Regions from separate parts of the Arthrobacter sp. Z4-13 genome, predicted to be linked through region 1. Evidence: riboswitches for the same ligand, from Rfam matches in the RefSeq annotation. Region 1 holds a riboswitch; each other region holds the start of a gene.
The links. Region 1 has a riboswitch for cyclic di-AMP ahead of M1E07_RS04685 (aggregation-promoting factor C-terminal-like domain-containing protein). Riboswitches for the same ligand answer to the same signal wherever they lie in the genome.

Region 1 (6,305 bases):
GCCGGCCCGGCACCCACATTCGAGCATCCGGTCCTCCGCGAGGACCACAGCGGGGACCCGCTTCCGGGCAGTCCCGGCACCTCCGAAACGAACGACGGCGACACCTTACGGGGGAGCGACGGCGGCTCCTCGCGGACGGGCGCGGGAGGCTGACGGCAGAGGGGCACCAGCAGCCGGGTGATAGTTTTGACCCATGCGCACTCTCGTTGTGGACCACCCGCTGGTCGCCCATAAGCTCACGGTCCTGCGGGACAAGAACACCCCGTCCCCGGTCTTCCGGCAACTGACGGAAGAGCTGGTGACACTCCTTGCGTACGAGGCCACCCGCGAGGTCCGCACCGAGCCCGTCACCATCGAAACACCGGTCAGCACCACAGTGGGCACCGCGTTCACCAAGCCCACTCCGCTGGTGGTCCCCATCCTGCGCGCCGGGCTGGGCATGCTTGAGGGCATGACCAAACTCGTTCCCACCGCAGAGGTCGGCTTCCTGGGCATGGCCCGGGACGAGGAAACCCTGGACATCATCACCTACGCCGAGCGTCTCCCCGAGAACCTCACGGACCGGCAGATCTTCGTCCTGGACCCCATGCTCGCAACCGGCGGCACCCTGCGCGAAGCCATCAAATTCCTCTTTAAGCGCGGAGCTTCGGACGTGACGTGCATCTGCCTCCTGGCCGCCCCGGAAGGCCTGGCCAAACTCGAGGAAGAACTTGCGGACGCCAACGTGACCATCGTCCTGGCCTCGATCGACGAAAAGCTCAACGAGAAGTCGTACATCGTGCCCGGACTCGGGGACGCGGGCGACCGCCTTTACGGCATCGCAGGGTAGTCCTCAAGCCTTTTTCATTCACCGTCCCGCCGCTAGCCTGTGCGGATGGACTGGAAACTCGAACTTGTGTACGTCCCTGTAAGCGACGTGGACCGCGCCAAGGACTTCTACGTCAACAAGGTGGGGTTCAATGCCGACTTTGATGAGCGGCCAACGGACTCCATCCGCTTTGTCCAGCTGACGCCTCCGGGCTCGGCCTGCTCGATTTGCATTGGGGACGGGCTTACTGACGCACCTCCCGGTACCGGCTCCAACCTCCAGCTGGTGGTCAACGACATCCAGGCCGCCCACCAGCACCTGAAAGGCAACGGGGTAGACGTCAGCGACGTGGACGTGCAGGACTGGGGCCACTTCGTGTACTTTGCCGATCCCGACGGCAACAGGTGGGCAGTCCAGTACATCCCGGGCCGCAACGCCTGACATACCGTAAACCAACTGGCCATTGGCACCCGTCGTGACATTCCTGCCCGCGGCGCCTAAAGCACAATGGGGACCGTGAACGTCTCAACACCCGCTGCTGCCCGCACCCTGACCTGCCGTGCCGTCCTGTTCGACATGGACGGCACCCTGGTGGACTCCACCGCAGTGGTGGAACAGGTGTGGGGTGAATTCGCGTCGCGCTACGGGCTGGACATCGAGGAAATACTCCGAACGTCACACGGCGTCCAAGCAGGCGATACCGTCAGGCGTTTCGCTCCGCCGGGGGCGGACGTGCCGGGGCTGACAGCGGAACTCGGTGCCATGGAACGCGTCCGGACCGAGGGCATCCTGCCCCTTCCCGGAGCGGCGCGGCTGCTGGCAGCCCTGCCCGCAGACGCCGTCGCACTGGTGACGTCCGCGGATCGGGTCCTTGCTGACATCCGGATGGCTGCAGCGGGGCTGGCCATGCCGGGCACCGTCGTGACAGCCGAGCTGGTGAGCCGGGGCAAGCCGGACCCCGAGGGATACCTGAAGGCCGCTGCAGGTCTTGGCGTGGATCCTTCGGTTGCAGTGGTGTTTGAAGACGCTCCCGCCGGCATCGCAGCCGGCGTGGCGGCCGGCCTCCCAACCGTAGCCGTGGGGGCCGAACACCGGACCGCTGCCGGCGGGGGGTATGGCACATTCCTGACTACAGTGCCGTCGTCGCCCAAGTGGACAAGGACGAGGCGGGCCGGACGGTCATTTCTTTCCGGCTTTGAGGTCCGCCACCACTTTGGCAATCCGTCGCGACCGCGTCTCCGGAGTTTTGGCTTCGCCCAGCGGCTCTACGTACCGCCGCTGGGCGCTGTAGCTCAAGGTTGCGTAGAACTCCTGCGCCGCCGGTTCCGCAGCCATGGCAGCCGCAAGGTCTTCAGGAACCTCAACGATCCGGGGCTGCGTGTCCAGTTCCAGGTCAACGTCAACGGTGTCTCCCGCTGCGACACCAACGAAATCCCGGTTGGCTGCGCTCAGCGAAATGAGGTTTTGCCCGCCCATCACAGCAATGCTGCTCCGATAGCTTTTGCCGTTGATGGTCACCACCACAGGCGGCCGCTTGCCGGCTCCCAGCTCCTTAACAACCTGCTCCGGCACTTCGATGCCGGTTTTATTGCCGCTGCCCTGGACGGTGGTAGTGAACTTCATGGATCACAGTATGCCCTTACGGCCCGCCCCCTCTTTGGAAGGGACGGGCCGTAAGGCTTGAGTGTTTTGGTATCCGGTGGGTTTAGTACCAGTTGTTCGACAGGTGGAAGTTCAGCGCGCCACACGGGGACTGGTAGCGCTCCTGGATGTAGTTCAGGCCCCAGTTGATCTGGGTGCGGTAGTTGGTGCGGTAGTCCGCACCCGCGCTGGCCATCTTCTCAGCCGGCAGGGACTGGACGATGCCGTAGGCGCCGCTGCTCGGGTTGGTGGCCGTGGTGGTCCAGTCCGACTCCTTGGTCCACAGGGTCTTCAGGCACTGCATCTGGTCAGGAGCCCATCCGTACTTCGCCAGCTGGCCGGCGGCGTAAGCCTGGGCGCCGGCGGGATCATTGACCGCGACGACGGGCGCAGGCTTAGGAGCGGGCTTAGGGGCCGGAGCAGGCGCAGGCTTAGGCGCAGGTGCCGGTGCGGGCTTAGGGGCCGGAGCGGGTGCCGGCGCGCGCTTAGGGGCCGGTGCGGGCTCGGCAGCCTGCGGGGCTACAGCTATCTCCGGCGCGGCGGGCTCAGGCGCAGGCTTCGCCGTGATCTCGCTCTTCTCGATGCTGAGGTTGGACTGCGCCTCGGCGGCCTGCGTCTCGGTGGCTGCTACGCGGATGCTGGATTCGGTCGCCTGTCCCGCGGCTCCCACTCCAATGAGGAGTGCGCATGACGCGGCCACCACAGCGGCGCGCTTGCCGAGGGAAGGGATTTTGCCGGTTTCCGGTGCGGCCTGCGGTGCAGACTCGTTTTTCGGGCGTGGCTGTGCCAGGAATTTGAACATGATGAATCGCCTCTCACACCTGCGGAGTTAGCTGTCGGGTTCGGATGAGGGCATCCGGCCAGACGGAAAGATCACGTGCTGGCTTAACCCCAAGGGCAATCAGTGCCCGGGACGGTGGGTCCCCCGCCTCTGCCTTGGTTCAAGAGAAATCCGGGAAGTGGCAGAGCTTGGCGTCATCCGGATATACGACCCGAACGGGAACCGTACCTAAACGACGGTACAGGAATTCGAAGCTCAAGTCACATTTTGGTAACAGAGATCACGGTGGCGGCGCGTCGCCTTGTCGCTACGGTCACCGGGTCGGTAGCCGCAAGGCGAATTCGGTGCGCCCCGGCCGTGATGTCACCGTTACCCTTCCTCCGTGGGCCTCGACGATGGACTCCACGATGGACAACCCAAGTCCGCTCGTCCCTTCAGCCGCTGAAGCCCCGGACTGGCCTCCCGCGCCCTTACGCGCCGCATCTGCGCGGGCGAAACGTGAAAAGACATGGTCCACGAACCCTGCAGGGATCCCGCCGCCGTCGTCCGTTACCGTTACCAGCGCAGCACCCTCCACTGTCCTGGCCACTCCCGTAACAACCGTGGTTCCTTCCGGGGTGTGTTTGCGTGCGTTCGACAACAGATTCATCAGCACCTGGCGCAGCTGGGAGGGGTCACCGTTGACCACAACAGGCTCGTCCGGAAGCTGCAGCCGCCAGTTGTGGCCGGGTGCCATCACCTTTTCGTCACTGACGCTTTCGACCACCAGCTGCGTGAGGTCCACCTCGCTGAGCTTCAGCGGCTGGCCTTCATCGAGCCGGGCCAGCAGCAGCAGGTCTTCAACCAAGGCGGTCATCCGCTCCGACTGGCTCTGCACACGGGCCAGCGACTTTGCGCCGTCGGGGGTGAAATCCTCGGTCATCCTCATCAGTTCGGTGTAGCCGCGGATGGCGGTCAGGGGAGTACGGAGCTCGTGGGAGGCGTCGGCCACAAACTGCCGCACCTTCGTTTCGATCTTCTGCCGCGCCTGCAGCGCATTTGCCACGTTTTCCAGCATGAGGTTGAGCGCGTGCCCCACGCTGCCTACTTCCGTTCCCGGATTGGAGTTCGACGGCGGGACACGCTCCGCGAGTGCCACCTCGCCGGCATCGAGCGGCAACTTCGAGACCCGCGTCGCAACCTCGGACAATTGTTCGAGGGGCTTCATGGTGCGGCGGATGAGTACGGTGCCCACCAGCCCGATCAGCAGCAGACCGCCCAAGGAGACGAAAACAAACGTCCACACCAGGGAAGTGAGCGTGCTTTGCTTGCCGGCGAGGGGGAGTCCGGTCACCAGGACATCACTGAAGTTGGTTTGCACCGCTATCAGCCGGTAATCACCAAATGACAGGGTGCGGTCCACTGGCTGCGCATCCGTCACCAGTGCCAGCAGGGCCTGCTTGTCTTCACTGGAAAGCGCAGAGCGTGTGGTGTCCGAGGTGAGGTATCCGCCGCCGGTGACTTGGCCATTCAGGATGCGGGCGTTCATGGTTCCCACGCTTTGGCCGCGGGCGTCAAGCGGGTCGCGTCCGTTGAATCCCCCGCCCGGAGGTCGGCCCGGATTGTTGGAGCGCTCCGCCGCCTGGCTCAGTTGTTCGTCCAGCTGGCGGGTGAGGAATGCATTCATGGAGGCATAGCTGGCAACGCCCACTGCACCGCAAATCGCGATCAGCAGGGCCATGGCCAGAAGGACGAGACGGGTGCGCAAGTGCCAGGTGCCGGGCCTGAGCCAGCTCCGGCGGTGCGGTCCGGTTGCCCGGGGTGACGCCATGGTTCGCCTACTCCGCAGGCTTGATGACGTACCCGGCACCGCGCACGGTGTGGATCATTGGCGGATGCACGGCGTCCACCTTTTTGCGCAGGTAGGAGATGTAGAGCTCCACAATGTTGGCTTGGCCGCCGAAGTCGTAGTCCCACACACGGTCCAGGATCTGGGCCTTGCTGATGACGCGCTTGGGATTCTCCATGAGGTACCGGAGCAGCTCGAACTGGGTGGCCGTGAGCTGCAGCTCCTCGCCCGCCCGCGTCACCTCCCGGGTATCCACGTTGAGCACCAGGTCGCCCACCACCAGCTCGGCTGTATCCATGGCGGCAACTCCGGAGCGCTGGACCAGGCGGTGCAGCCGAAGCAGGACCTCCTCCATGCTGAAAGGCTTGGTGACGTAGTCGTCGCCGCCGGCCGCCAGTCCCACGATCCTGTCCTGGATTGCGTCCTTGGCTGTGAGGAACAACGCTGGTACCTCGGGCGCGAAGGTGCGGATCCTTCCCAGCAGCTCGACGCCGTCGAACCCTGGGAGCATCACGTCAAGAACCAGGACGTCCGGGCGGAAGTCCTTGGCCAGTTTCACTGCCTCAGGGCCGTCGGCGGCCACTGCCACCGACCAGCCGGCCATGCGCAGACCCATGCTCATGAGCTCGGAGAGGCTTGGCTCGTCGTCGACCACCAGGGCGCGGATAGGGGACCCGTCCGGATGGGAGAGCTGAAATCCGGGTGCCGCTGGACATAGGCGCGCACGCTTTAGGGCGATTTCAGCATTCCCGGCACGTCTGAAGAAAAAGACCTTGCACAAGGGTGCGGCCGAATTATGTTCAGCCAAAGCACGCCTGCGGTCCAAAAGTTAGGCCAATAATCAGTAATCTGACCATTGCTCAGAATTGTGATCTGCGGCACATTAAGCGCTTTTGTCTCAATATGCGGACCAAAGCGTCCATTGTTACTTGCAAGTTCGCATTGTTACGCTGCACACTTCCATTGTGAACAAGAACTCAACAGCACCTGCAGCCGCAGACCATTGGCCCAGCACATCCGCTGCTGCCGACACGCGCTGTTGTCGAATGTACGCCTGATCTTCCCACCCCTCGAAGTTAGTAGGCATACGCCCCCAGCCCAGCGTCGGGCGTCCCTCCCCAAATTCATTGCGGGGAACCCAGCATTCGAGCCGCGATGACGGCCATTCACATTGAGGTAAGCAATCCATGTCAGTTGCATCCGGATACGTCCACATTTCTGTCCGTAACGCCGCCAAGGGTGGCCAG
Region 2 (6,305 bases), 130 kb from region 1:
ACTACGTCGCAGTGAAGGCGATACGGTGGGACAACGCAAGGTACTGCGCTCGAGGAGCTGAGCTGGATGACGGATCTGATCGATACTACGGAGATGTACCTTCGGACCATTCTGGAGCTCGAGGAAGAGAACATTGTTGCCCTTCGTGCCCGTATCGCCGAGCGGCTGCGCCACTCCGGGCCCACTGTCTCCCAGACCATCGGCCGAATGGAGCGGGACGGTCTGGTGGTTGTGTCCGGCGACCGCCATCTGGAGCTCACCGAGACGGGCCGGAAGCGCGCCACTGAAGTGATGCGCAAGCACCGCTTGGCGGAACGGCTCCTGGCTGACGTGATCGGACTGGACTGGGCCTACGTCCATGACGAGGCCTGCCGCTGGGAGCATGTGATGAGCGAGCGGGTGGAACGGCGCATTTACGAGATGTTGAACCACCCCACCGAGTCTCCCTACGGGAACCCGATCCCCGGCCTGGCGGCCCTGGGCGGCGTGCCGTCCCCTGGCTTTGCTGATGGAGCCATCAGCCTCCTCGAGGCGATGAAGTCCTACGGGCCCGCCTCGGCTGTGACTATCAGCAGGTTGGCCGAACCTATCCAGGTGGAGCCCGAACTGCTTTCACAGCTCGATGAGGGCGGCATCCGCCCGGGCGCTGCTGTGTCGCTGGAACGGGTGGGTGACTACATATCCGTCCGCGTTCCGGGCATAGAAGGGGCGCTTGAGTTGCCACCAGAGGTGGCCGCGCACGTCTTTGTAGCCGTCCGCTAGGGAACCACCCGGGCGTTTCCCTACCCCATGTGAGGTGGGTTACGCAAAGATAACGGAATTGTTACTTTGCACCATGAGCCTCTATAGTTAAAACGAAGTTGATATTTAAGCGTTACCTGATCTGGAGCCGAGCTCTGCCAGCAGATCAGGAGCACGAGTCGTAACTGGCAGAGGCGGGGGAACCACAAGCGGCAGCCGGGGGACTGCCTTGGGGTGAAGTCCGTCAGCAGCAAGCCTCTTCCAGTGAAGGATTCCTCCGGGGATATCTCTGTGCCGAAGCTTGCTAACGGCGGACCGGGTCTATGAACTCTCTGACCCGAATCCGACAGCTAACTTCGCAGGCTACCCAGAGAGGAACCCTTCTTGACCATGCAGAATTCCAGGGGACGCCGCCGCGCGGCGGTCCCTGCTTCGACACCGCGCGTTGTCGAAGTCATCACCTCGGAACGCCCCCGCGATCCGCAACGTGATGCGCGCCGGCGTCGGGGTCCCTTCCATCAGATCACTGAGTTCGCTGCTGCCAGCGGAATCGGCCAAAAGGCCGGCGCCGCACTGGCCGCGGCCGGGCTGGTTCTCACCGTGACCGTTCCGGCCACCAGTCCCGTGATGGCAACGGACGGCTCGGGAGCTGCTTCTGTTGCTGCGTCCGCTGTTGCCCCACAGCCGCAGGTTTCCGCGAAGGCCGAAGCCCAGATCGATTTCAGCCGCTCTGCTGTAGTCACCAAGGCGGACCCGGACGGAAAGCTGAAACAGCTGCTGAGTGCCCAGTCTGCCGGTGCCATAACCCGCGCTGCTTCCGCCGGAAGCCTCGGAGCCCCGCTCGCTGCGTTGAGCACTGCTTCGCCTTTCGGCTACCGCGTCAGCCCGATTACGGGCGGCTCCGGCGACTTCCACCGCGGGCAGGATTACGTAGCCCAATGCGGCACCTCGGTTTTGGCCGCGGCCACCGGAACCGTTACCTTCGTCGGCTGGCACCAGTACGGCGGCGGCAACCGCGTTGTGGTGGATCACGGCAACGGCCTGGAAACCACCTATAACCACCTGTCGTCCTTCAGCGTCAAGGAGGGGCAAACGGTTTCCCGCGGGGACGTTGTGGCCCTCAGCGGGACCACGGGAGCCTCCACGGGCTGCCATCTTCACTTCGAGGTCCAGGTCAACGGTGAAGTTGTTGACCCGACCGGCTGGCTCTAGTCAAATGACCGTGGACTCTCAAATGATGTTGACCTGCCGTGACCTGAATGTGACATTTACGCAAAACTGCTGTACCGTCTAACTCGCGTCAACTTTTCCGAAGTTGACGCTCTTGTGCGGATTGCCTAACTCTGCCACCGCTCAAGGTCCGTTCGCATTTCATCGTCTGGCAGGGGCGGGGGAACCAATTTTGGCCTTCAGCTTTGAAGGCCTTGGGGTTAAGTCGCAAAGCTTTCCACGGAAGCCGCGCGGCCGGGTGACTCCCATCCGAATCCGACAGCTCACCTCGCAGGCATTGGGAGAGGCTACCTTCGTGTCTTCACGCCATAATTCTGCGCGCCACCGTGCGCAAACGGTTCGTACCAACCCCCTGGACACCATGTCCAGGGCTGTTAGTGCCAATGCCGGGACAGTAGGTCGCCAGGCTGCAGTTATCGCAGCTGCGTCCGGACTCATCCTGACCATGGGCCTGCCGGCCAATGCAGCGGACACCACCGCTGGTGTTTCCGCTTCGACCGAATCCGGGTCCGCGCAGGCGGCCCTCGCCGTCACCGCGGCACCCACGGCTACCGTTTCCTTCGAGCGCCCGGTGGTCAAGACCATCGCCGCTCCCGTGCTGGAGCCGGTGACTGTCCAGTCAACCTCTGATGATGAAGACGACGACGCGGATGCGGCCACCGCTCCCACGGCCACCACTGCTTCCGAAGCAGCAGAGAAGGTCGTAGCGACCGCATCCTCCGCTGCTACCTCCGGAATTGCGGCCATCGCCTACACCGGCATCGGCAGCCCGTACGTCTGGGGCGGCACCACCCCCAATGGCTGGGACTGCTCAGGCTTCACCCAGTGGGTTTACGCCCAGGCCGGCATCAGCATCCCCCGCGTCAACGCCTGGACGGCAATGAAGCCCACCTCCACGCCGCAGCCCGGTGACCTGGTTATGCAGAACGGCGGCGCGCACGTTGGTATCTACGTCGGCAACGGCATGATGATCAGCGCCCTGAACCCCTCCCAGGGAACGCTGCTGCACGCGGCCGCTGCTACCGGCTCCTCCGCGTTCTACACCATGAACTAGTTCTTCGACCTTACGGTCCAAGGGCTTTTTCTTTGCCCAAACACGCTTTTCGCTAAATCACCACATCCCCCGTTCGGGGCGTGCCGGCGTACCCCCAAGATGCCGGCGCGTCCAGTCCCCTTTGGCTGCCTACACGCGGTTTGAAGGAAAACGAAAGAGAGAACTGATGACTACTCGTGCAACCGCACGGCACCGCGCCGAGGTCACCAAAACCAACTCGCTCGCCATCATTGCCAAGGCTGTCGGCGACAACGCCGGCGGCGTAGGACGCCAGGCAGCTGTTATCGCAGCCGCCTCCGGCCTGGTCCTGACCAGCGGCCTCGCAGCCAACGCCGCCGATGCCAACGTTCAGCGTGACTCCGCTCCGGCTTCCACCCTGGAAGTTGAATCAACGGTTGAGGCTCCGATCTCCGCTGCTTCCACCATTGCCATTTCCTTCGAGAAGCCTGCTGTGACCACCACGCCGGCTCCCGTTGTTGAGGCGCCCGAACCCGAGCCCGAGGTTGAGGTCCAGGAAGCTGCTCCGGCTCCGGCTCCTGCTCCCGCCGCTCCCGCCGCAGGGACAGCCGCTGTCGCCAAGGTGACCGCCACAGCTCCGGCCGCTGCAGCCCCCGCCGCTCCTGCCTCGGCAAGCGGCAAGGGTGCAGCCATCCTGTCCGCCGCCTACGCCCAGCTCGGCGTTACGCAGGACTGCACCATGCTGGTGACCAACTCCCTGGCTGCCGTTGGCATCAACTTCCATGACTGGCCGGCAGGCTACCTGTCCCTGGGCCGCACGGTGAGCGCTGCCGAGGCTCAGCCGGGCGACCTCATCTACTACGCCGACGGCGGAGCCGGCATGGCGCACATTGCCGTCTATGCCGGAAACGGCCAGGCGGTGCATGGCGGCTACAACGGCAACCAGACCGTTGTCTTCAGTGCCAACGTCGGCTCCGGCCCGGTGTTCATCCGCGTCGACTGACACCCGCAGCCGCGGTTTGCGCTGCTGATCAAGACACTCACAGGACCCCTGCCCTACGCGGCAGGGGTCCTGTCTGTTAACCCCCGGCAGGGGCGGGCACTCCACCGAGTTTCGGCCGGACACGGCAACCCCGGCAACTGTTATTAGCTGATAGTGCACTTCTTTGTTTACTCTTGTGGTGTCGATCCATAGCCCGGACATGCCGAGGGCAGCCGGCCCTCGTGCCCCTGACGGGTGCGGCCGTGAAGAGGTACGTGCATGCGCACTCTCGTTCTGAATGCTGGATATGAACCGCTGGCGGTTATTACCTTCCGCCGGGCGCTGGTGCTTGTGCTCACGGGCAAGGCGAGCGTTGTGGCTGAAGGGGACGACCCCGTGGTGGGCCCCCAGGAGATCCTGGGCCGCCCGTCCGTGATCCTCCTGAACCGCTACATCCGTCCCAGATACAACCAGTCGACGGCGGTCAGCCGCCGGGGCGTGCTCAGACGCGACGGGCACAAGTGCGCCTACTGCGGGAAAGCTGCGCACACCATCGACCATGTCCAGCCAAAGTCACGCGGGGGTGCTGAGTCCTGGGAGAACCTGGTGGCCGCCTGCCTGAGGTGCAACAACGTCAAAGGTGACCACACCCCGGCGGAAATGGGCTGGAAGCTGCGGTTCGTCCCCGAGCCGCCGCACGGCACCATCTGGCAGATCAAGGAACTCGAGAAGCCCACGCCCGCCTGGGATCCGTTCCTGCTGCCCGAGCGCGCTGCCTGATTCCAGATAGTTAGCCTCCGCCGTCACCGGACTAGGCTGGGGGAGTGGAGCAAAACCGGCTGGACTTCGATGCCCTGATCCTGGCCGGCGGCCGGTCGTCACGGCTGGGCGGGTTGCCCAAGCAAGGGTTGGTCTTTCACGGTGCCACGCTCCTGCAGCGGTCACTTGCCGCGGCCGCCGGGGCCTTCCGTACGGTGGTGGTTGGTCCCGATCCCGGCGCACTTCCCCCCGGTGTACTCTCCTGCCGGGAGCAGCCGGAGTTCGCAGGACCCGCTGCCGCTGTGGCTGCCGGCCTCGAAGCCCTGGCACAAGCCGGAGGCGAACGGACGTACACGCTGGTGCTGGCCTGCGACATGCCGCGGGTCTCGGCTGCCGTGCAGGTACTGAGGGAGGCATTGGAACAGGAGGAGTTCCAGGGCGACGGACTCATGGCATGCGCCGAGGACGGCAGGGCCCAGCAACTCGCGGGGTTTTACCGCACAGGCTTGTTAAAAAGGGCTGCTGGGGACCTGGCGTCGCGAGGTGCCTTAATCAACGGCTCCATGCGGGCGCTCCTTGCTAGTCTTGACCTGCAGCTTGTCACCGTCCCGGCCGGCTCCACCGATGATGTGGATACCTGGGATGATGCCGCCGCACTAGGAGTTGACGCCGGGATCCGGGACGAGGTCCAGGACCCGCGCGGCAGCAGTTGAATTGGGAGGCAGTGCGTGAAAAGCCAGGATGAAACGCTGGAGGAATGGTGCAGGTCCCTGCTCCAGGCTTATGAGCTTGAGGACGTCCAGGTGGACGTCAATGCCATCCTCGCCCTCGCGGGTGTAGCCGCCCACTCCGTTGTGCGGCCGGCGGCGCCACTGACTACCTTCATCGCCGGCTACGCCGCTGGCCTGGCCTCAGCAGCCGGACGCAGCACAGATGCCGCGTCCATGGAAGGGGCCCTGGCCGTGGCACGTTCCCTGGCTGCCGACTACGATGCTGAAGCCGCCGGGACTCCCGGCGAATGACAGGGGAACCCGGGGAGGAACGGAGCCCAACCGGCCAGCCGGAGGTGCCGCAGCACCTGGCCCACACCTGGGAGGAAGCGCGGCTGGCCGCATTCGAGGCTGCCTCGCCAATTCCTGCCGGACCCGTTCCACTGCATTTGGCCCTCGGCCGCAGGCTGGACCAGGACGTTGCGGCACTGCAGGACATGCCCCACTACGCGTCCTCCGCCATGGACGGCTGGGCCGTTAACGGGACCGGGCCATGGATTCTGGCGGAACCCGGGGCTCGCCTGGCGCCCCACCAGGCCAGCCCTATCGTCACCGGCGGGCTGATCCCTCCGGGCGGAAAAGCAGTGCTGCGGAGCGAGAGCGCAGTGCTGGGCAAGGACGAGGACGGCTTGCCTGTCCTGATGACCGGAGGAAGCGTACGGCCCGGAGAGCCGCGCAACGGCCAGCACATCCGTAAAGCCGGGGAGGAAGCCCTGGCAGGGGACGTACTGGTCAAGGCGGGGGCGAAGCTCAATCCTGCCCATCTTGCCTTGGCTGCCTTGGCCGGTTACGACGAACTGCAGGTCCAGGG
Region 3 (6,305 bases), 1.6 Mb from region 1:
TCAAATTCAACGTGGTCCTCACGCTGGTGGAGATGGTTGCGCTGTGCATAGTGATCGGCGTCGGCTTCTTTGTGATGTCACAGGGCACGGGAAACCCCGGTGAAATCTTCGTCTTCAACGACTACCAGGACAAGGGACTGTTCCTTGCGGTCACGGCTGCCACCTCCATCGCGTTCTTCGCCATGGTGGGCTTCGAGGACTCGGTGAACATGGTGGAGGAAACCAGGAATCCGGAAAGAATCTTCCCGCGCACCATGCTGACCGGCCTGGGCATAGCCGTGCTCCTGTACATGCTGGTCGCCGTCTCAGTGGTCAGCGTGCTGACTCCCACGGAGCTCGAGAACATTCGGGAAGCCGAAGGCGCTGCCCTTCTTGAGGTGGTCCACAAAGGCTCACCCGACTTCCCGATTGACAGGATCTTCCCGTTCCTGGCGGTCTTTGCCGTGGCCAACACGGCGCTGATCAACATGCTGATGGCCAGCCGCCTTATTTACGGGATGGCGCGCCAGCACGTCCTGCCGCCCGCCCTCGGGAAAGTATTGCTGGTGCGCCGCACACCGTGGGCCGGCATCGTCTTCTCCACCGTCCTGGCACTGGGACTCATCCTCTACGTAACCAGCGATCCGGAAAGCAATATCGTGGCCAACCTCTCCGGAACCACAGCCTTCCTGCTCCTGTGCGTCTTCACGGTAGTGAACGTTGCCTGCGTTGTGCTTCGGCGCAAGCGGGACCCGAACCGCAAGGTGTTTTTCACCTCGCCGGGGCAGCTGCCGGTGGTGGCCGCCCTGCTGTGCGCCTTCCTTGCCGGCCCGTGGGTGGGCCGTAACGTCATTCAGTACCAGATTGCCGGCGGCCTGATGGCCATCGGTGTTGTGCTCTGGTTTGTCACATGGCTGATCAACCGGAAAACGAACCAAGGGGAAAGGGCTGATAAATGACAGCTGCTGCAGAATCAACGGTCACCTTTGACGGACGCTTTGCCAGGGAGCTGTCCGAGTTGGCTGTTCCCTGGCAGGCAGAGGAAGCCCCCGAGCCGAAACTGCTCGTTCTCAACGACGCGCTGGCAAGGGAGCTGGGACTCGATCCGGAATATCTTCGGTCCGCGGAGGGCGTCCGGCTCCTCCTCGGGAACCACGTCCCGGAGGGATCGACGCCGGTGGCCCAGGCCTACGCGGGCCACCAGTTCGGCGGCTACTCGCCCCTGCTGGGGGACGGCCGCGCCCTCCTTCTCGGCGAGGTGACCGGCCGGGACGGCCGGCTGCGGGACGTCCATTTGAAAGGCTCGGGCCGCACTCCGTTCGCCCGCGCCGGGGACGGCCGCGCCGTCGTCGGACCCATGCTGCGGGAATACCTCGTGAGTGAGGCGATGCACGCACTCGGCATCCCCTCAACGCGTTCCCTCGCGGTGGTGGCCACCGGCCGGCCGGTGCGCCGCGACACCATGCTCCCGGGCGCTGTACTGACAAGGGTGGCCAGCAGCCACCTGCGCGTCGGCAGTTTCCAGTACGCACGGGCCACGGAAAACACGGACCTGTTGCGCCGCCTGGCGGACCACGCGATCAGCCGGCACCACCCCGCAGCCGCCCAGGCCGAAAACCCCTACCTGGCGCTTTTTGAAGCCGTCGTGTCCGCGCAGGCAAAACTGGTGGCCCAGTGGATGCTGGTGGGATTCGTCCACGGCGTGATGAACTCGGACAACATGACCATCTCCGGCGAAACCATCGACTACGGGCCCTGCGCCTTTATGGATGCCTTCAACCCAGCCGCGGTCTACAGCTCGATCGACGTAGGCGGGCGCTACGCCTACGCCAACCAGCCGGTCATCGCCGAATGGAACCTTGCCCGCCTCGCTGAGGCGATGCTGCCGCTCTTCAATGAGGACCAGGAACAGGCCGTAGCACCCGCGGTGGAAGCACTTGGCATGTTCCGCCGGCAATACAGTGACGCCTGGTTCGCCGGCATGAAAACCAAACTCGGTTTGGTGGAAGCCCCCGAGGGGAGCGCCGAGGCTGCAGAAGCCTCAGAGCTGGTGGACGGGCTGGTGGCCCTGTTGAAGGACGGACCAGTTGACTACACCTCGTTCTTCCGGAACCTCTCCGAGGCGGCAAGGGGGGATGACCGGCCTGCCCGCGGAATGGTCCTTGACCTGGCTGCCTTCGACGCCTGGGTTGGGCGGTGGCGGGCCCTGCAGCCGGACGCGGACCTGATGGACAGGGCCAATCCTGCCTACATCCCCCGCAACCACCTGGTAGAAGAAGCGCTCGCGGCAGCAACGGAGGGAGACCTTGATCCCTTCATCCGGCTCCTCGACGTGGTCCGTGCCCCGTTCAATGAAAGGCCAGGGCTGGAACGCTACACCGAGGGAGCGCCGGAGGACTTCGGCAGCTACCAGACTTTCTGCGGCACTTGAGCACCCCAGGCGCCGGGACACCGGCTGCCAGGAGGGGCCAGACGCAAAACAGGGGCGGCAGCCGGGAACAATCCCGTCTGCCGCCCCTGTTGGGGTGGTGTGACTACGCTACGCGGACGAAGGAAGCGCCGCTGAGCCAGCTGATGGAGTGGACTTCGGTCTTGAAACCGTCCACGCCGCCGCTGACAACCTGGCCGTTGCCGGCGAAGACGCCCACGTGGCCGGCGGTGATGACCAGGTCACCGGGAGCCGGGGTGCCCACAGTGGTGCCGTACTGGTAGAACTGGCCCGGGGCGAGGTCGCCGACGCTCTTGCCCACGGCGCGGAGAGCCTTCTCAACCATGGCGGTGCAGTCCTGCTGGACGCCCAGCTGGCCGTAAGCGTTCGCCAGGATGGCTGCGCCGGTACCGGTGCCGGTGGCTGCGGGAGCTGCCGGGGCGGGTGCCGCCGGAGCAGGCGCCGTGGAGGCGTAGGACAGGTTCATGGTGGTGGTTGCGGGAGCGGCAGCTACCGCGGCCTGGGCCGGAGCAGCGGCAGCAGCGACAGGAGCTGCGGCAGCGGTGCCGGCACCCGGGATCTGGATCTGGTCGCCGGGGTAAATGACCGCGGAGATTGCCAGCCCATTGGCGGACAGCACATCATTCAGGGCTACTCCGTTGGATGCCGAGATGGCGCCCAGGGTATCGCCGGAAACAACCGTGTGCACGTTGCCTGCAGCTGCTGCGGGGGCAGCCACTGCGGCAGCCGGTGCTGCGTAAGCCTGGGTGTTAGTGGTATCGGTGGTGTCCGGACCGGTTACGCCTGCGTGGGCCGGGGCGCCCACACCGAAGGCAATGCCGGATGCTGCTGCAACGGCGAGCGCCGGGCGGCCAAGCGACTTGGCCGAGACAGCCAAGCCCTGGAGCGCGATTGAGCGGTCCGGAGTCGCGCGGTGACGGGCGGTAATGGAATTTTTTGACACGGTTGATCGCCTCTCCCATGCCTGCGGGGTGAGCTGTCGGGTTCGGGCTGGAGATACCCGGCCGGGAGCAATTCCGAAATGAACGAAGGTGCTATCGACTTAACCCCAAGGCCTCGTGTGAGGCCGGGAAACTTGGTTCCCCCGTCCCTGCCAGCTGAAAAGCGTTGGTTCCCGGTTCAGTGGCAGGGCTCGGCATACTGAGGGGAATGTCCCGTTTGGGAGGGACACCTGAAGACCCTAACCCGACTTCGGTGCCATTGTCACGTTTGGGTAACATACGAGGTGTTCCTATCGCCTTTAGCAAACGACTGGACTCTTCAATAGCACGCACCTGACCTCGGAAGATACTTTCCGGTCCGGAGAGTCGTGTTGTATTGGTCACAAAACAGTAAAGGAACTCAAAAGCGCAGCCGGAAGCTTGCCCGAAAGCACCGCGCGGAGGAGGATATGGCCAGCCCGAGGAGGCCCCGTGATCCAGCTTGGAAAGTACGAGAAGTACCTGATTGAGGGATTTTTTGACGACTAGCGCGCGGGTGCACTGAGCCAGCGAACCTTCACCCGACGCGTTGCGTTCATCACGGGCAGCATGCCGGCAACCGCGGCGGCGATGCTGCTGCTGGGCTGCGAAGGCGGGACTGCGAACCTGGACCGTGACGCTGTTCCCGGTGCCCTTACCCAGGCCGGCGCCCAGCGCCACGTCGCCGGCTTCAAGGCAGCGGGGGAGTATCTCCGGGGCCAGGACTTCGTTGACGGCGAGCGCATCGCCATGACCGGCTACTGCTTCGGCGGCGGTATCACTTGGCAGGCGGCCACGGAGCTGGACGGGTTGAAGGCCACGGCGGCGGCGTGCACCACGGCTGCATGGAACGACACGTTCGCGTGGTTCGGCCGGCACCTCTAAACCCCGCCGTTCCGGGAGCGTACAGCTCGCCCTGTGCCGCCTGGAACCACTCCATAAACAGGAACTGGTACTGGCCCCGCGCTAGGCTTTTGCCATGCCCGACTTTGAACGGTTCCGGATCCTGCTCGAGGAGGAGCGGGAGCGGAAGGTTGCCCTCCTTCCGGCCCTCCGCGCAGACATCGCCTCCGCAAACTCGGCGCGCCAGGACTCGAATGTGGATGACGAACATGACCCGGAAGGCTCCACTATCGCCTTCGAACTGTCCCAGGCCTCGGCCCTGCTGAAGCAGAGCAGCGCAGGACTCGACCAGGTGGACGCAGCCCTGGCCAGGATCGCTGAGGGAACCTACGGAACCTGCGTCGTCTGCGGGGAACCGATTGCGGAAGGCAGGCTGGAGGCACGGCCGTGGACCCCGTTCTGCATCGGGCATGCCTCGGCAGGCCGCCGATGAGCAGCGGCGCGGATCAGGTGGCGGCCGCCGCTGAATTCGTTGACCGAACGCTGCAGAATGAGGGCGCCTGGTACCGGGCGGACGACGTCGAGGGCCGGCTGGGCGGGCGCCTGGCCTCCTACGGTTCCTCCGTTGGCGCTGTCCGGGGAACCATCCGGGACGCCCTGCGGAAGTACAAGGACTTCGATCACGACGGCGTGATACAGCTCGCGTCCGCCCTGTGGGGCCAGCCCCGGCCCGGCTCCAAGGCGGTCTATGAACGCCGGCTTGCCGCCGTGGTCCTCCTGCAATCCAAAGTGTCACTCCTGCGCCATTCGGACCTGACCCGGATCGAGGGCTTCCTGCGGTCCGCCGGGACCCGGGAACTGACAGACCCCCTGCTGGCCGACGTCGTGGCGCCGTTCCTGGCACGGCTCGGCGGGCGCGACCGGCAACGCGCGAGTGTTGTCCTTGCCCGCTGGCGGACCGACCCGGACAACCAGCTGCGCAGCGCTGCCGACTACCTTGAGCAGCACTCCAGACCCCAAGCACCACCACAAGGAGACACCCATGAACGAACCCTATGACTTGGAACGATTCGTCGCCGCGCAGGACAACGGCGGGACATACGAGCAGGCGCTGGCAGAACTGCAGATGGGCAGCAAGTCCGGCCACTGGATGTGGTTCGTTTTCCCGCAGATCGCAGGCCTGGGCCAAAGTCCCACATCCCGCCGTTACGCCATCAGCTCCCTCGAAGAAGCCCGGGAGTACCTGGCGCACCAAATTCTGGGCCCGCGGCTGCTCGAGTGCGCCCTGGCACTGACGAACCATTCCGGCCGTCCCGCCGAGGAGATCCTCGGCAGTATCGACGCACGGAAGCTGCACTCATCGATGACATTGTTCCTGCGGGCAGACCCCGAGGAAACCGTCTTCAAAACCGTCCTGGCGCAGTTCTTCGACGGCGAGCCGGACCCCGCCACTGACGAACTGCTCGCGGGCCGGGACGAAGACTAGCGCCGACGGCGGTGCCTCATGCATCCTGCGCAGGGCACCGTCGCCGGGGTCAGCCTGTAAAGTCCGGCGCGCTACGGCGAGGGGCTGCCGCCGTTGACGTTCAGCGTTTCCCCTATGACGTAGCTTGACTCCGGTGATGCCAGGAAAACATACGCCGGGGCGAGTTCCGCCGGCTGGCCTGCGCGGCCCAGAGGGGTGGACTGGCCGAACTCCGGCAGTTGCTCCTTGGGCTGGCCGCTGCTGACCTGCAGCGGCGTCCAGATGGGCCCAGGCGCTACAGCGTTGACCCGGATGCCCTTCGGCGCGAGCTGCTGGGCCAGTCCCTTGGTGAAGTTGTTGATGCTCCCCTTGGTGGTGGCGTAATCCAGCAGGGTAGGGGACGGGTTGTACGCCTGGATGGATGTGGTGTTGATGATGGTGGATCCTGCCGGCATGTGCGGGAGGGCAGCCTTGGTCAGCCAGAACATCGCGTACACATTGGTCTTCAAAGTGTGGTCGAACTGTTCGTCGGTGATGGCGGTCAGTTCCTCCTGCGCCACCTGCTTTCCGGCATTGTTGACCAGAATGTCCACTCCGCCGAGCACGGCCA

Region 2: another riboswitch for cyclic di-AMP. It lies ahead of M1E07_RS05260 (C40 family peptidase); the one in region 1 lies ahead of M1E07_RS04685 (aggregation-promoting factor C-terminal-like domain-containing protein).
Region 3: another riboswitch for cyclic di-AMP. It lies ahead of M1E07_RS11715 (LysM peptidoglycan-binding domain-containing protein); the one in region 1 lies ahead of M1E07_RS04685 (aggregation-promoting factor C-terminal-like domain-containing protein).

The regions. Positions count from the first base shown of each region.
Region 1 is NZ_CP096459.1:582,212-588,516, forward strand. Features, by position in the region: gene M1E07_RS04665 (phosphatase PAP2 family protein) at 1-153, shown strand, start outside; gene upp (uracil phosphoribosyltransferase) at 194-829, shown strand; gene M1E07_RS04675 (glyoxalase superfamily protein) at 875-1,249, shown strand; gene M1E07_RS04680 (HAD-IA family hydrolase) at 1,325-2,485, shown strand; gene M1E07_RS04685 (aggregation-promoting factor C-terminal-like domain-containing protein) at 2,514-3,251, opposite strand; cyclic di-AMP (ydaO/yuaA leader) riboswitch at 3,257-3,401, opposite strand; gene M1E07_RS04690 (sensor histidine kinase) at 3,544-5,040, opposite strand; gene M1E07_RS04695 (response regulator transcription factor) at 5,048-5,797, opposite strand; gene M1E07_RS04700 (winged helix-turn-helix domain-containing protein) at 6,246-6,305, shown strand, end outside.
Region 2 is NZ_CP096459.1:717,199-723,503, forward strand. Features, by position in the region: gene M1E07_RS05250 (metal-dependent transcriptional regulator) at 67-762, shown strand; cyclic di-AMP (ydaO/yuaA leader) riboswitch at 903-1,121, shown strand; gene M1E07_RS05255 (M23 family metallopeptidase) at 1,132-1,953, shown strand; cyclic di-AMP (ydaO/yuaA leader) riboswitch at 2,082-2,262, shown strand; gene M1E07_RS05260 (C40 family peptidase) at 2,333-3,025, shown strand; gene M1E07_RS05265 (NlpC/P60 family protein) at 3,192-3,986, shown strand; gene M1E07_RS05270 (HNH endonuclease) at 4,245-4,745, shown strand; gene mobA (molybdenum cofactor guanylyltransferase) at 4,790-5,437, shown strand; gene M1E07_RS05280 (DUF6457 domain-containing protein) at 5,453-5,746, shown strand; gene M1E07_RS05285 (molybdopterin molybdotransferase MoeA) at 5,743-6,305, shown strand, end outside.
Region 3 is NZ_CP096459.1:2,159,855-2,166,159, reverse strand. Features, by position in the region: gene M1E07_RS11725 (APC family permease) at 1-938, shown strand, start outside; gene M1E07_RS11720 (protein adenylyltransferase SelO) at 935-2,410, shown strand; gene M1E07_RS11715 (LysM peptidoglycan-binding domain-containing protein) at 2,514-3,371, opposite strand; cyclic di-AMP (ydaO/yuaA leader) riboswitch at 3,375-3,545, opposite strand; gene M1E07_RS11710 (dienelactone hydrolase family protein) at 3,958-4,272, shown strand; gene M1E07_RS11705 (TraR/DksA family transcriptional regulator) at 4,367-4,723, shown strand; gene M1E07_RS11700 (DNA alkylation repair protein) at 4,720-5,289, shown strand; gene M1E07_RS11695 (DUF1810 domain-containing protein) at 5,273-5,716, shown strand; gene M1E07_RS11690 (glucose 1-dehydrogenase) at 5,788-6,305, opposite strand, start outside.